One region of the Litorilituus sediminis genome, then DNA from elsewhere that is predicted to be linked to it. Evidence: predicted binding sites of a transcription regulator. Region 1 holds the regulator's gene; each other region holds the start of a gene.

The links. The regulator FliA, encoded in region 1, starts transcription of late flagellar genes. The targets are predictions, from matches to a motif close to CTAAAGNTNNNNNNNNNNNNGCCGATA.
Region 2: EMK97_RS15020 (HAMP domain-containing methyl-accepting chemotaxis protein) is a predicted target of FliA. The motif match lies at 1,927-1,953, and genes of this name have one in related genera.
Region 3: EMK97_RS02930 (VC2046/SO_2500 family protein) is a predicted target of FliA. The motif match lies at 1,165-1,191, and genes of this name have one in related genera.
Region 4: EMK97_RS00120 (flagellar protein MotY) is a predicted target of FliA. The motif match lies at 1,791-1,817, and genes of this name have one in related genera.

What each region holds. Positions count from the first base shown of each region.
Region 1 is NZ_CP034759.1:1,192,752-1,195,965, reverse strand. It holds gene flhF (flagellar biosynthesis GTPase FlhF) at 1-129, shown strand, start outside; gene EMK97_RS05390 (MinD/ParA family protein) at 171-1,013, shown strand; gene EMK97_RS05385 (RNA polymerase sigma factor FliA) at 1,044-1,763, shown strand; gene cheY (chemotaxis response regulator CheY) at 1,813-2,196, shown strand; gene EMK97_RS05375 (protein phosphatase CheZ) at 2,298-3,041, shown strand; gene EMK97_RS05370 (chemotaxis protein CheA) at 3,055-3,214, shown strand, end outside.
Region 2 is NZ_CP034759.1:3,376,384-3,379,597, forward strand. It holds gene EMK97_RS15020 (HAMP domain-containing methyl-accepting chemotaxis protein) at 1-1,843, opposite strand, end outside; gene EMK97_RS15025 (symmetrical bis(5'-nucleosyl)-tetraphosphatase) at 2,024-2,860, opposite strand; gene rsmA (16S rRNA (adenine(1518)-N(6)/adenine(1519)-N(6))-dimethyltransferase RsmA) at 2,869-3,214, opposite strand, start outside.
Region 3 is NZ_CP034759.1:639,093-642,306, reverse strand. It holds gene EMK97_RS02935 (ATP-binding protein) at 1-1,116, shown strand, start outside; gene EMK97_RS02930 (VC2046/SO_2500 family protein) at 1,231-1,791, shown strand; gene EMK97_RS02925 (YchJ family protein) at 1,808-2,356, opposite strand; gene EMK97_RS02920 (S9 family peptidase) at 2,566-3,214, shown strand, end outside.
Region 4 is NZ_CP034759.1:25,635-28,848, reverse strand. It holds gene EMK97_RS00125 (GGDEF domain-containing protein) at 1-673, shown strand, start outside; gene EMK97_RS00120 (flagellar protein MotY) at 830-1,711, opposite strand; gene rnt (ribonuclease T) at 1,969-2,682, shown strand; gene EMK97_RS00110 (peroxiredoxin) at 2,752-3,214, opposite strand, start outside.

The sequences.
Region 1 (3,214 bases):
CCAGAAGATATTAAAGTTGCAAATGCTGAGAAATTAGTTAATCTTGCAGATAAGATGGCAAGCAAGTCAGCAACTGCTAGTAGTACTTCTGCGCGAACTAAGCCAGTGGCGCCAGCAGCCATGTTTTAAAATCAATTCTCAGCTAAGCTAAAATAAGAAGTAGTAAGTTAATGATAGATCAAGCGAGCGGCTTAAGAAAAATGCAAGATTCACAAAAAGTTAAAGTTATAGCTGTTTCTGGAGGTAAAGGTGGTGTTGGTAAAACTAATATCTCATTGAACACCGCCATTGCATTGGGACAACTAGGTAAACGCGTGCTTATATTAGATGCTGATTTAGGTCTAGCAAACGTTGATGTTATGTTAGGTTTGCGAGTAAAGCGTAATCTTTCCCATGTCTTGTCTGGTGAATGTGAACTAGACGATATTATTATTGATGGCCCAGCAGGCATAAAAATTATTCCGGCTACCTCAGGCTCTCAATCTATGGTTGATTTAACACCATCAGAGCATGCAGGCTTAATCAGAGCATTCAGTGAAATGCAAACCCAGTTTGATGTTTTGATTGTTGATACTGCCGCCGGTATTTCTGATATGGTATTGAGTTTTACTCGAGCCGCACAAGATGTCATGTTAGTGGTATGTGATGAGCCAACATCGATCACTGACTGTTATGCACTGATGAAATTATTGAGCCGAGATCACGGCGTTTTTAAGTTTAAAGTAGTCGCCAATATGGTACGAACTGCGAATGAAGGCCAGCAGCTTTTTGCCAAACTCACTAAAGTAACCGATAGATTTTTAGATGTTGCCTTAGAGTTAGTTGCTGTGGTGCCATTTGATGAAAATATCAGAAAGGCGGTGAGGAAGCAGCAAGCTATAGTTGAAGCCTTTCCGCAATCACCAGCTTCACAAGCCTTTAAGAGTTTAGCAAGTAAAGTAGAATCTTGGCCTATTCCTAAACAAGCATCAGGCCACCTAGAGTTTTTTATTGAGCAGTTAATTGCTCACTAACTTCCATTGTTATAGTGAGAATTGAATCACGTGGTAAAAGCTATTACCTATAATAATCAAGTCGATAAAAGTCAGTTGCTTGAACAGCATACGGTTTTGGTAAAACGCATAGCCTATCACTTACTTGCCAGATTACCTGCCAGTGTACTAGTTGATGATCTTATTCAATCTGGAATGATAGGGCTTTTTGAAGCGGCGAATAATTTTGATAATAGTAAAGGGGCAAGCTTTGAAACCTTTGCTGGTATAAGAATACGCGGCGCTATGCTTGATGAGATTCGCCGTGGTGATTGGACACCACGGTCTGTTCATAAAAATAGTCGAATGATAAGTGATGCAATCAAAGAATTAGAAGCGAAATTAGGTCGTGATGTTTCTGATTTAGAAGTTGCTGAAAAACTTGATATTTCATTAAATGACTACCATCATATATTAAGTGAAGTCAGTACAGGAAAAATTCTAGGTATAGATGATCTTGGTATCAGTGAAGATGCAATAAATTATGCAGATGGCAGCCAAGCAGATGATCCATATCAAAATATAGAGCAAACAGCCTTTAAAAAGGGTTTAACAGAGTGCATTAGTTCTTTACCCGAGCGAGAAGCTTTAGTACTGTCACTGTATTATGATGAAGAATTAAATTTACGTGAAATTGGCCAAGTACTCGATGTCAGTGAGTCTCGAGTTAGTCAAATTCATAGTCAAGCAATGCATAGGTTAAAAGCTCGTATGCAATCTTGGCAAAGTTAAGTAGAATAATAGTTAGAATTATAAATTGATTGTTTCGCCGGAGGGTGCCTTGGATAAAAATATGAAAGTACTTGTTGTTGATGATTTCTCAACAATGAGACGTATAGTGAAAAATTTGTTACGTGATTTAGGTTTTACCAATATTCAAGAAGCAGATGATGGCAGTACCGCGTTGCCGATGCTACAAGGTGGAGATTTTGACTTTGTGGTAACCGATTGGAATATGCCGGGCATGCAAGGTATTGATCTATTAAAAGCGATTCGTGCCGATGCAAGTTTGGCTCATATACCTGTATTGCTTATTACAGCTGAAGCTAAAAAAGAGCAGATTGTAATGGCAGCACAAGCGGGTGTTAATGGCTATATTGTTAAACCTTTTACTGCAGCAACGCTGAAAACTAAGCTAGATAAAATATTTGAGCGCTTAGGCTAGTGTTGATTGAATTTTAGCAAGTCATTAGTAACTGAGCCTTGGTTGTAAAGTTACTAATGTACTAGCTAAATTGAGTTTTGCATGAGTATTAAGGACTTTGCATGAGTATAGCTATGATGGGGCGGATCTCTTTAGAGCAAGCAAAATCATTGGTTGAGTATTTGGAAACTGATCAGCAAGATAAGGCGGATGCGCTAATTGCTGAAATTCAAAACCCAATCAACTCAGAGTTGTTTGCAGAAATAGGTAAATTAACCCGCCAACTTCACGATTCTTTAACAAACTTTCAGATTGATTCTCGATTGAATGATCTCGCGACGGCAGATATTCCTGATGCGAAAGAGCGCTTGAATTTCGTTATTGATAGAACAGAAGAAGCCGCTAACAAAACAATGGATGCGGTGGAATCAATATTTCCAGTTGTAGACACAATTTCTCATCAAGTTAAAAAAGTTGATCCTGCTTGGACACGATTAATGAATAATCAACTTGATTTAAAAGAATTTAAAGCCTTGTGTTTAGATATAGATAACTTACTTAAAACGACTCGCAAAGAAACTGATCATATTCATACCTTAATGACAGATGTTTTAATGGCTCAGGATTTCCAAGATTTAACTGGTCAGGTAATTCGTAAGGTTATTGATTTAGTAAGAGAAGTTGAAGATAGCTTAATTAATATGTTAACCGCATTTGGCATTTCAGCAGAGGATGCAAAACAAAGTGCGCAACCTAAGTTAGGCGATAACTTAGTTGAAGGGCCGATAGTTAACAAAGATAACAGAAATGATGTTGTAGAAGATCAAGACGATGTTGATGATCTTTTATCAAGTTTAGGGTTTTAACGGGAGTCGCTGCATGTCTTTTGAAGCAGATGAAGAAATTTTACAGGACTTTTTGGTCGAAGCGGGTGAAATCTTAGAGTCGCTTTCAGAAGAGTTAGTCGAATTAGAAAACGACGTTGATAATGCGGATTTATTAAATTCAATATTCCGTGGTTTCCATACCGTTAAAGGTG
Region 2 (3,214 bases), 2.1 Mb from region 1:
CAATTTGTGAACTTCGATCAAAGGCTTCATGTACAGCATGGGTAATAGTTTCAAGTGCTCTGTCTGCTTCTTCACTTTGATGAACACAATCAGCTGCTTTTGCTTTACCAGTATCCATGACGGTTACGGCTTTACCTGCACCTGATTGTAGTGCTTCAATCATGGTTTGAATTTCTGATGTAGACTCTTGTGTTCTACTTGCCAATGTTCTTACTTCATCAGCAACTACGGCAAAACCACGACCTTGCTCACCAGCACGTGCGGCCTCAATTGCGGCGTTTAAGGCAAGTAAGTTGGTTTGCTCTGCAATACCTCGAATTACATCTAAAATACCGCCGATTGAGGCACTATCTTGTTGTAATTGGTTGATAACCTGTGCGGCTGAATCAACTTCTCCTGCCAGCTCTTCGATAGTATGACGATTGCGCTCTGAAATGACTTTCACGCGCTCTGCTTCATCATCAGCATGCTTAATTTCACCTAAGGCATCATTGGCACTCGATAATACGCTTTGTGAAGTGCTACTCATTTCGGTTGTCGCAGAGGCAGCTTGTTCAACTTGGTTACGTTGTTCTTCAATCGCACTGGTACTTTGCGAGGTTACCGCAGAAGTTTGCTCAGCCGCGGCAGCTAATTGAGTTGAACGACTCACAATACTTTGAATTAGGGTACGTAAGCTCTCGATAAGTGAGTTACAGTTAGCTGAAAGCTGGGCAAATTCATCATGACCACTGTCATCAAGCTTACGAGATAAATCACCAGAAGCGACTACTTTAAGCATGTCATTTACTCTAGCTAGTGGGCGAATAATGCTGATAAGAGTACGGTGTGCAATAAACACTGCAATAACAATAGAAATAATCACTATGGTAATTGTTTGACTGGTACCATCACTCACTGATTTTTCCACTAACTTAGTCGCTTCAATCGTCGTTTGATTCGCTAATTCAACTTGTTTGTTTAGTACTTCATTTACCTTAGTTGCACTAAGCTCTTCTTTTGCTAATAGTTCTGCCGCTGTTTGATTTGCTGATAATTGCGCACGTTTATGAGCAATAATACCCGTTGACGTTGATAGTAAGTCTTGGATGTCTGCCAAAGTAGAGCTAATTTCTTCTGAAATATCATCGACATTATGTTGATTTAGTTCAGCTAGGATTTCTTCAAGGGACTTTTGCGCTTCGGTTAAGCTAAAGTTAAGCTCACTTTCAATTAATTCAGCAGTGGAGTCAGATAAGGTGTCTCTGTATTCAAATGTAGAAGATACTAAGGCGTTAAACTGGTTTTCAAGCTGCTCACTTAAGCTAATAGCTCGTTGTAGTTTAGTATCTGCTAAATCATGATCAGCCAGATCAAGTAATAGCATCACAGTGTCATCAGCTTTTTCTTCTAATGAATCGACTTTTCCATCTAACAGGTTTTTCTGTTCAATACTAAGCTTGTGGTTTTCAAAAACCCCGAGAGAAGATTCGTTAAATACTTTAAATTCACTATCTACGCGCTTTAGGTTACTAAGTAGATTATTTTCTTGAGCGACAATAGTTTTGAGTTGCGCTAACTCTTTGGAAAACATTTGCTCAATACGTTTATATTCAGCTAATTCTTGCGCTAGTTTAGTTAAATCACTTTGATAGTAGCCTTTTAGAGCCAATTTACTCAGCTGGCTAATTTCAATGGCTAATTTGTTACTGGCTTTTAAGGTAGGGATAGCCAGTTCATTTTGTTGACTAGTGGAGTCATTGATAGTACTAAAGTTTTTGTAAGAAAATACGCTGGTTATTACAAGTAATAGTGAAATTATGGTGAAACCACCAATAATTTTCCTAGCTACAGTTAGATTCATAGATACCACCAATTGATTTAAAGCCAATGCGTTATTGTTATGCGTTTGAATACTTATAGTTATTTTTAACTAATGCCAAATTATATCGACAATTATTGAATTATATTAAGCATTATTTCTTCATTATAACAAGCTAAACTGCTTTTTCACCTTAAGATACAGGTTTTATTGCCTTTTAGTTTATTTTTTATGAGCTGTTTCAATAAATACTTTTTTGTCGTGCCAGCGTAACATGGTTAAGTAATTTCCCCAAACGCAGCCTGTATCTAGCGCAAGCATATTAGCTTTATGAGTTTTGCCCATGAGTGATGCCCAATGGCCAAATAACCAATAATGATCATCAGGTAGTTTAGTTAAATTAAACCAAGGCGTCAGTTGGCTTGGGTTAGACTGATTTATTAATGTACTAGGGGCTGATTTTTGCAGAAATTCGAGTGAACCATCGGCAAAGCAATATCTCATGCGAGTGAGTGAATTGATGGTGTAGCGAAACTTTTCAATATCGTTATGTGCATCTGACCAGTTATTGGGTTGCTCACCATACATTTGCTTGAGCCAATAGTCTCTTTGTGGTGATTGTAACTTTTGCTGAGCTAAATTTGCTTGTGTTAGGGCTTCTTTAATTTGCCACTGAGGAGATAAACCAGCATGGCTTAAATAGGCATGCTCATTATCTGAGGTCGGCAATTTTTGAATAAGTGGTTGTTGGGCGAGCCATGTCATCAGTTCATTGATGTCATCAGCTGCGAGTAACTCATCAAGTTTGTCTGCTGCTTTTACTTTTTTAATACCAGCATAAACGGAAAGTAGATGTAGATCATGATTACCTAGCACTACTTTGCCGCGAGCGCCTAAACTTTTAACAAACCTGAGTGTTGCAAGTGAGTCAGGGCCGCGAGCGACAAGATCGCCAGCAAAGTAAAGGGTATCTTGTTGGCGATCAAAATTCACTTGCGCTAATAATGCACTTAGCTCTGAAAAACAGCCTTGAATATCACCAACAATATAATATGCCACAGGCTCTGTTATTCACTTAAATGCTTGGCTGCACGTTTTTTCGCTTTTGACTCAGGCACAGCAGGTGGGTTATCGACGATAAAATTCGCTAGTTTTATATAGTCATCGATAGATAAATTTTCAGGGCGTAAACTCGGATCAATATTTAGACTCGTTAACTGCTCACTAGTTATCAGGTTTTTAAAGCTATTACGTATGGTTTTTCTACGTTGATTAAAGGCCGTTAAACATACCGTATTAAGAGCATTAATATCTTTTACCGGGTTTTTGATCTCTTTATGTGGGATGAGTCGCACAATAGCCGAGTCAACTTTAGGCGCAGGTTTAAATGCTTCTGGGCCTATTTCCATCACA
Region 3 (3,214 bases), 550 kb from region 1:
GAATGGGAAGATATTATCAATGGCGCAGCACGGCGTTTTGAATTGCCTTTGAAGTTGATGACTATTGCAGAAGTTGAAGCAATTGATCATAGCCATCATAGGGAGTTAATTAATAATAATGTTCATATTTATTATTATGAATCTATGGTGGTGTTGGATTATTTGATTGAAGATACTGATTTTGTCATCACCTTAGGTCCAGCTAAAATGCCAACTAGGCCTCGAGTAAAAGCGATATATAGAGTGCTTATTTTAGCAACCTTTGGCGTCATTATCTTTATTTGGCTGTGGCCAATGTCACGTGATTTGGAGTTGCTTAAAAAAGCCACCAAGGAATTTGGTCAGGGAGACTTTACTTCAAAAGCACCTGCGGCGAAGTCTACTATGATAGCACCTATGATAGCTTCGTTTAATATGATGGCAGCACGCATTAAACGCTTGATTGATGCCCATAAAGAGTTAACCAATGCGGTATCACATGAACTGAGAACGCCGCTTGCTCGGACAAAGTTTGCTTTGCAAATGCTCGCTAGCGTTAAAGATGAAGAAAAGCGTGATAAATACCAGCAGCAAATTGGTCATGATATCAGAGAGCTTGAAGAACTGATTAATGAAATGTTGATTTATGCCGCTTTTGATAATGATAAGCCAGAGCTAAATTTTGTTGGTACAGATATTAATGAGTTAGTTAAAACACAAATTGCCAGCCATGATCAGTTTGCCAGCTCAATTGAGTTAGTAAATCATGCACCGCAGCTTATGGTGTGTTGTGATGGACACTTTATTGATAGAGCGGTTAATAACTTTATCAGTAATGCCATTAAATATGGTAATGGCCAAGTACGGGTTACCATTTCACAAGAGCATGATCAGTGTAGTATTTGCGTGGAAGACAATGGTGACGGTGTGCCTGATGAGTTTAAAAGCGTTATTTTCGATGCTTTCTCACGTGGTGATCAATCCAGAAATCGTGAAACAGGTGGTTTTGGCCTAGGGCTGGCTATCGTTGCTCGGATAATGGAGTGGCATAAAGGTCAAGCAAGTATTGGTGATAGTGAGCTAGGTGGGGCAGCGTTTACCCTAACATTACCAATTAAAGAACAAAAAGCAGATTAGCTAAGCAAAACATAGTAAGGAAAACAGTAAATAAAAGTAAAAAATCGGCTAAACTTTTTCTAAGTTTAGCCGATAGCTTTTTTACAGGTAGTTATTTGTAAAGAAGAGTTGTTCTTGTCAGTAAAAACATCCACTAATTTATCACCAGCAGAGCTTAATACCAAGCAAGTGCCTTTGTTGCATGAGTTGCAGCTTGGTGAGCAGTTAAATGAGTGTGTACATCAAACCAGACGAGCCGATTTTGCCTTGATGTTAGCTATGCTTGCCGATGATGTGCGTGAGCAAAGCCAATTTATTCTACCTAGTAGTCAACAAATCAATTCCCCCTCAAATACAGAACAAGCGCTACGAGCACAACTTGAACTGGCAAAAGCTGCTCCTATTAGCTTAGAAACAATGGATGATATTTCATCATTTAACCAAGCCCAGCTGGTACAAGCCAATGATTTGGAGACATTGCGCTTACAAAATCACCTTAATCCTAAAGCAATAAGTTTTAGGAATGATGCTAAGCATATTGATACTCAAGTGATGACCAATACCAGTGTTCATTGTCAAGCTAAGCATAAGCAAGGGCAGAGCAAAACGGTGATGAATCAAACGTTAAGTTTTAATGCTAAGCTTTGGCTTAATGCTGTACAGCAAAGCTTAGTTAAAGCGCCGCTTGTCGCATAGATATTAGCTGTGCTGCTTAACGGCCACAGCAATGCTTATATTTTTTAATCTTTTTACTTTTTTGCTGACCATTATTGTCATTCAGTTGGTAACAGGGGCAGGGATCATTACGCTTAATCTGAGTTAATGCTTGATGTTTGATGATGTCACCATCTAAATAGCGCCATGCAAGTTGATTATCATCATTTAACTCTTGAATAAAACGAGACTTTTCTCGCATCTCATATAAGGTATCTTGCTGTATATAAAAAGCTGAAAACTCAACATAATCATAGTCATCGGTGCATTCATTACCGGTGGAATTAGTTTGGCTATATACGGTGAGTTTTACCCATTTACATTGCTGAGCCCATTCTTCTATATCTGCAATAGATTGCTGCTTTTGACTTGCCTTGGCATAGGTTTGATAAATGTATTCAGCATTGTTTAAGCTATAGGCGCAATAGCGAGAGCGCATTAATTGCTCAGCGGTTGTTGGTAATATCACCCTCTTGTTGGCAGCAAGATTTATAAATCGTTCACAGCATTGGTTACTGTGAAGATTAGAGCCACAAGGACAAAACATAAAACAAAACCTTCAAGGTAAATAAAAGCTTGCTAGTTTACCGTAAATAATTGGCGATTTGTCGCTTTCATTTACACAATTGAACTTTTTTCTATTAATCTCTATGGTTATACCATTGACCGTACAGATAACTGTTTGTCAGGGCACTTTTCTTGGTGCCAGTGTATTCAGTTGCCTGCTAACCTAGCTCTAGAAATAAGATGTAATTTATGAAATATAAACTCATTGCTGCCGCTTTAACCTTGTCATTATCAGCCTGTAGTAGCCAATCCATAACCGCCAAAGCGAGTTCAGTTGAGCCGGCGCAGCAGGTAAGCCTAGCTGCTTCAGCTACTAGCCTTCAAGATCAGCAAAATGTTATAACACTCAAACAAATTATGGCCGACCCTGATTGGTTTGGTCGTGCGCCAGAGTCTTGGTATTGGGGCGATGATAGTAAAACTATTTTTTATCGCCAAAAACAGCTAGGTAACCCACTTAGAGATCTATATCAATTAACGCCAGCGCAGCAAGCATCGAAAGACAATGGTCAACTCGTTTCACTGGCTAAGCAACATCAATATGATGATAAAAATGCCCAAGTAAATAGTGCGGGTACTCATGAAATATATATCTTTAAGGGCAATGTTTATCTAAAAGATTTACGCAGCCAAGTGGTAAAGCAAGTTACCAGAACATCAACGAAAGCAAGCCAAGCCATGTTTTTAACCAATGGTGATATTGCCTATCGTGTCGGTAATAGTTTTTATCAACATAATTTGTTAAACGGGCAGGTTATCGAGCTGGCAACCTTAGTATTGGCAGATAAAAAGCCAGCGGTAAAACAACCTGAAAGTTATTTAGCAAAAGAGCAGCATA
Region 4 (3,214 bases), 1.2 Mb from region 1:
GCATAAAGAAGAAATATCAAGCTTAAGTCAAAAAAACCAATTACTTAGCACAGAACAGGCTATTGCTAAGCAAAAAGAGCAAACCTCACTGTTACTTATCATGCTGCTCTTAAGTTGTTTGGGGCTAATTTCTATTTGGTCGTATAAATCTTGGTTAACGCAAAGAAAACTCAAGCAATTAACTGATTATGATGAGTTAACACAAGTGGCAAGCCGTAATCATTTTATCGAGCTAAGTAATAGCGCATTATCATACTGTTATGGTAATGAGCAGCCGGTTAGCTGTGTTTTATTCGACGTTGATGAATTTAAAAGTATTAATGATAACTACGGCCATGCCACAGGCGATAAGGCCTTGATTGCGATAACACAAGCATGCCAAGCATTTGTTCGTGATGCCGATGTTTTTGGCCGCTTAGGCGGTGAAGAGTTTGCTCTTATTTTACCTGGTTTTAATCAAATGTTAGGTGAAGATATTGCCGAGCAATGCCGCCGTAAAATTAACAACATTGATTTTAACGCCTTAGGTCTAAATCAGCCGTTAAGTGCGAGTTTTGGCGTAAGCGAAACTGATTCCTCAGGTTTTAATCTAACTACATTACTAGCAGATGCTGATAGTGCTATGTACAGCTCTAAACAGCATGGAAAAAACTGCGTAACCCTTTATCAATAACGCCCGTCACAAAGTAGTGATTAATCATTATGATAATGACTGCCCAAAGGGGTACAAAAAGCGCTACTTCAAACTAAGTAGCGCTTCTTCATTTCATTACACTGGCCTTTCAACTGATATCAATTAACTTGTAGTAATCAGTTTGTTCCATTTAGCCTAAGGTTGCTGCATTTGTATAACAACGCGGCGGTTTTTGCCTCGACCTAACGTGGTATCATTCGAAGCTACATGTCGCTTTTCACCATAACCTTTTGCTTCAATACGGCTGGCATCAATACCATTTTTAACAAAGTAATCACGAATTTTAGCTGCACGCTTTTCGGATAACTTCAAGTTTGACCAACGGCCACCATAACTATCAGAATAAGCATCAATTAATACCAACTCTAAGTTAGGGTCTAAACTTAAATATTCGCGGATCATATCAATGCGCTTTTGCGATGCCTTGGTAAACTTATCACTGCTTGATTGATAATTTAATACCGTATAAGCAATATCTTCAAAACTGTAATGTAACAAGTTACCGACACAACCAACAAATTCTTGATACGCTTTTTTAAATCGAGCTGTTGATAAGCCGACAGAAATTTTATCTTGCTCACTGTACCAATCGTTATAATAAAAAGTTGGGTTCATGCCCTGCTCTAATTCACTTAGCATTGTCCAAGCCACCTTCTTAGGTAAGCTAGGGTTAAAATGCTTATGCAATTGCATATTAGTCAACTTACGACCACCTCGACCAGGTTGCCAGCTAGGTGCAACACTTCTCAGCTCTGCCAAAGAATAGTTATCTGGCAATAACATCATGTCTAGTTCAAATTCCATATTTAGCTTGCGATTCGCTTTGGCATAAAAGCGTGCTTCGCCATAATTTGGGATTTGATGAGATAAAGTACACTGTAAGCGACTATTATCAGAAAGCTGCCACGACGAGTTATGTACATCAGCACTGTACTGGCGAATACCCGCATTGGCATCAGTCATTAAAGCACATGATAAAACACCAGCAGCTAGGCTAGAGGTAATTAAACTATTCATTGATGTGAAAATATGCTTCATAATGGTACGCACAAACTTTGTAAGCAAGAGAGCCTTGCTAGTAAATGTATAATGAATGTATCGGTGCTAACGTAAATAACTTTAGCAGTTTATCTAAAAATGTTCAGCCTCTAATATTCATTTAAATGCGATTTTTGCAGAAATGTTGTCGTCGTCTTGAATAACCTCGTTTTTATCTGGCTTTTCTGCGATAATCGCCAATCATTTTTAGTTATCCAACCAATCTTTACTGCGCCATGGCTGAATCAAGCACTCATAATCAAAATAACCTTGCTACTGAACAAACTAATAATGCTTCTATAGCTGCGGAGCAAACACCACTATTTGCTAAGCGCTTTCGTGGCTATTTTCCTGTTGTTATCGATGTAGAAACAGCGGGTTTTAATGCACAAACTGACGCTTTATTAGAATTAGCCGCATCTGTTTTAACCTTAGATGAAACAACCGGCCATTTAGCAATTGATGAAACCATTCAATTTAACATTGAGCCATTTGAAGGAGCAAACCTTGAACCTAAAGCGTTAGAGTTTACCGGTATTGATCCAACAAATCCTTTACGTGGTGCGGTTGATGAAAAAGAAGCGCTAAAAACACTTTTTAAATTAGTCAGAAAGAAAATGAAGCTCGCAGGTTGTCAACGTGCCATCATTGTTGCCCATAATGCCGCTTTCGATTTAGGTTTTTTAAATGCCGCCACTGAGCGCTGCGCCATTAAACGCAGCCCTTTTCATGCCTTTGTCAGCTTTGATACCACAACATTAGCTGGTTTAGCCTTAGGGCAAACCGTCTTAGCAAAAGCATGTGAAGCCGCCAATATTGACTTTAATAACAGTGAAGCACATAGCGCATTATATGATACTGAAAAAACCGCAGAGCTGTTTTGTCATATCGTAAACAAGTGGCAAGATTTAGGTGGCTGGCCATTAGCTGTTGATGCCAATGAAACTTAACTGAAATATAGACATAAAAAAACCGCTAAAAAGCGGTTTTTTATTAACTATTAATGCCTAAACTAGCGATTAAAGCTTGTCTGCATTGTCAGTTAGGTAAGATGCAACACCTTCTGGAGAAGCTGTCATACCTTTGTCACCTTTGTTCCAACCAGCTGGACATACTTCACCGTGCTCTTGGTGGAATTGAAGTGCATCAACCATACGGATCATTTCGTCAACGTTACGACCTAATGGTAAGTCGTTCACTACTTGGTGACGTACGTTACCTTCTTCATCGATTAAGAAAGAACCACGGAAAGCAACACCAGCTTCTGGGTGCTCAACGTCGTATGCTTGACAGATGTCGTGCTTAACGTCAGCAACTAAAGTGTATTGAACTGGGCCAATACCACCTTCGTTTACTGGCGTGTTACGCCATGCGTTATGTGAGAATTGTGAATCGATAGATACACCGATTACTTCTACGCCACGGCTCTTAAATTCTTCAAAACGGTGATCGAAAGCTAAAAGCTCTGATGGACATACGAAA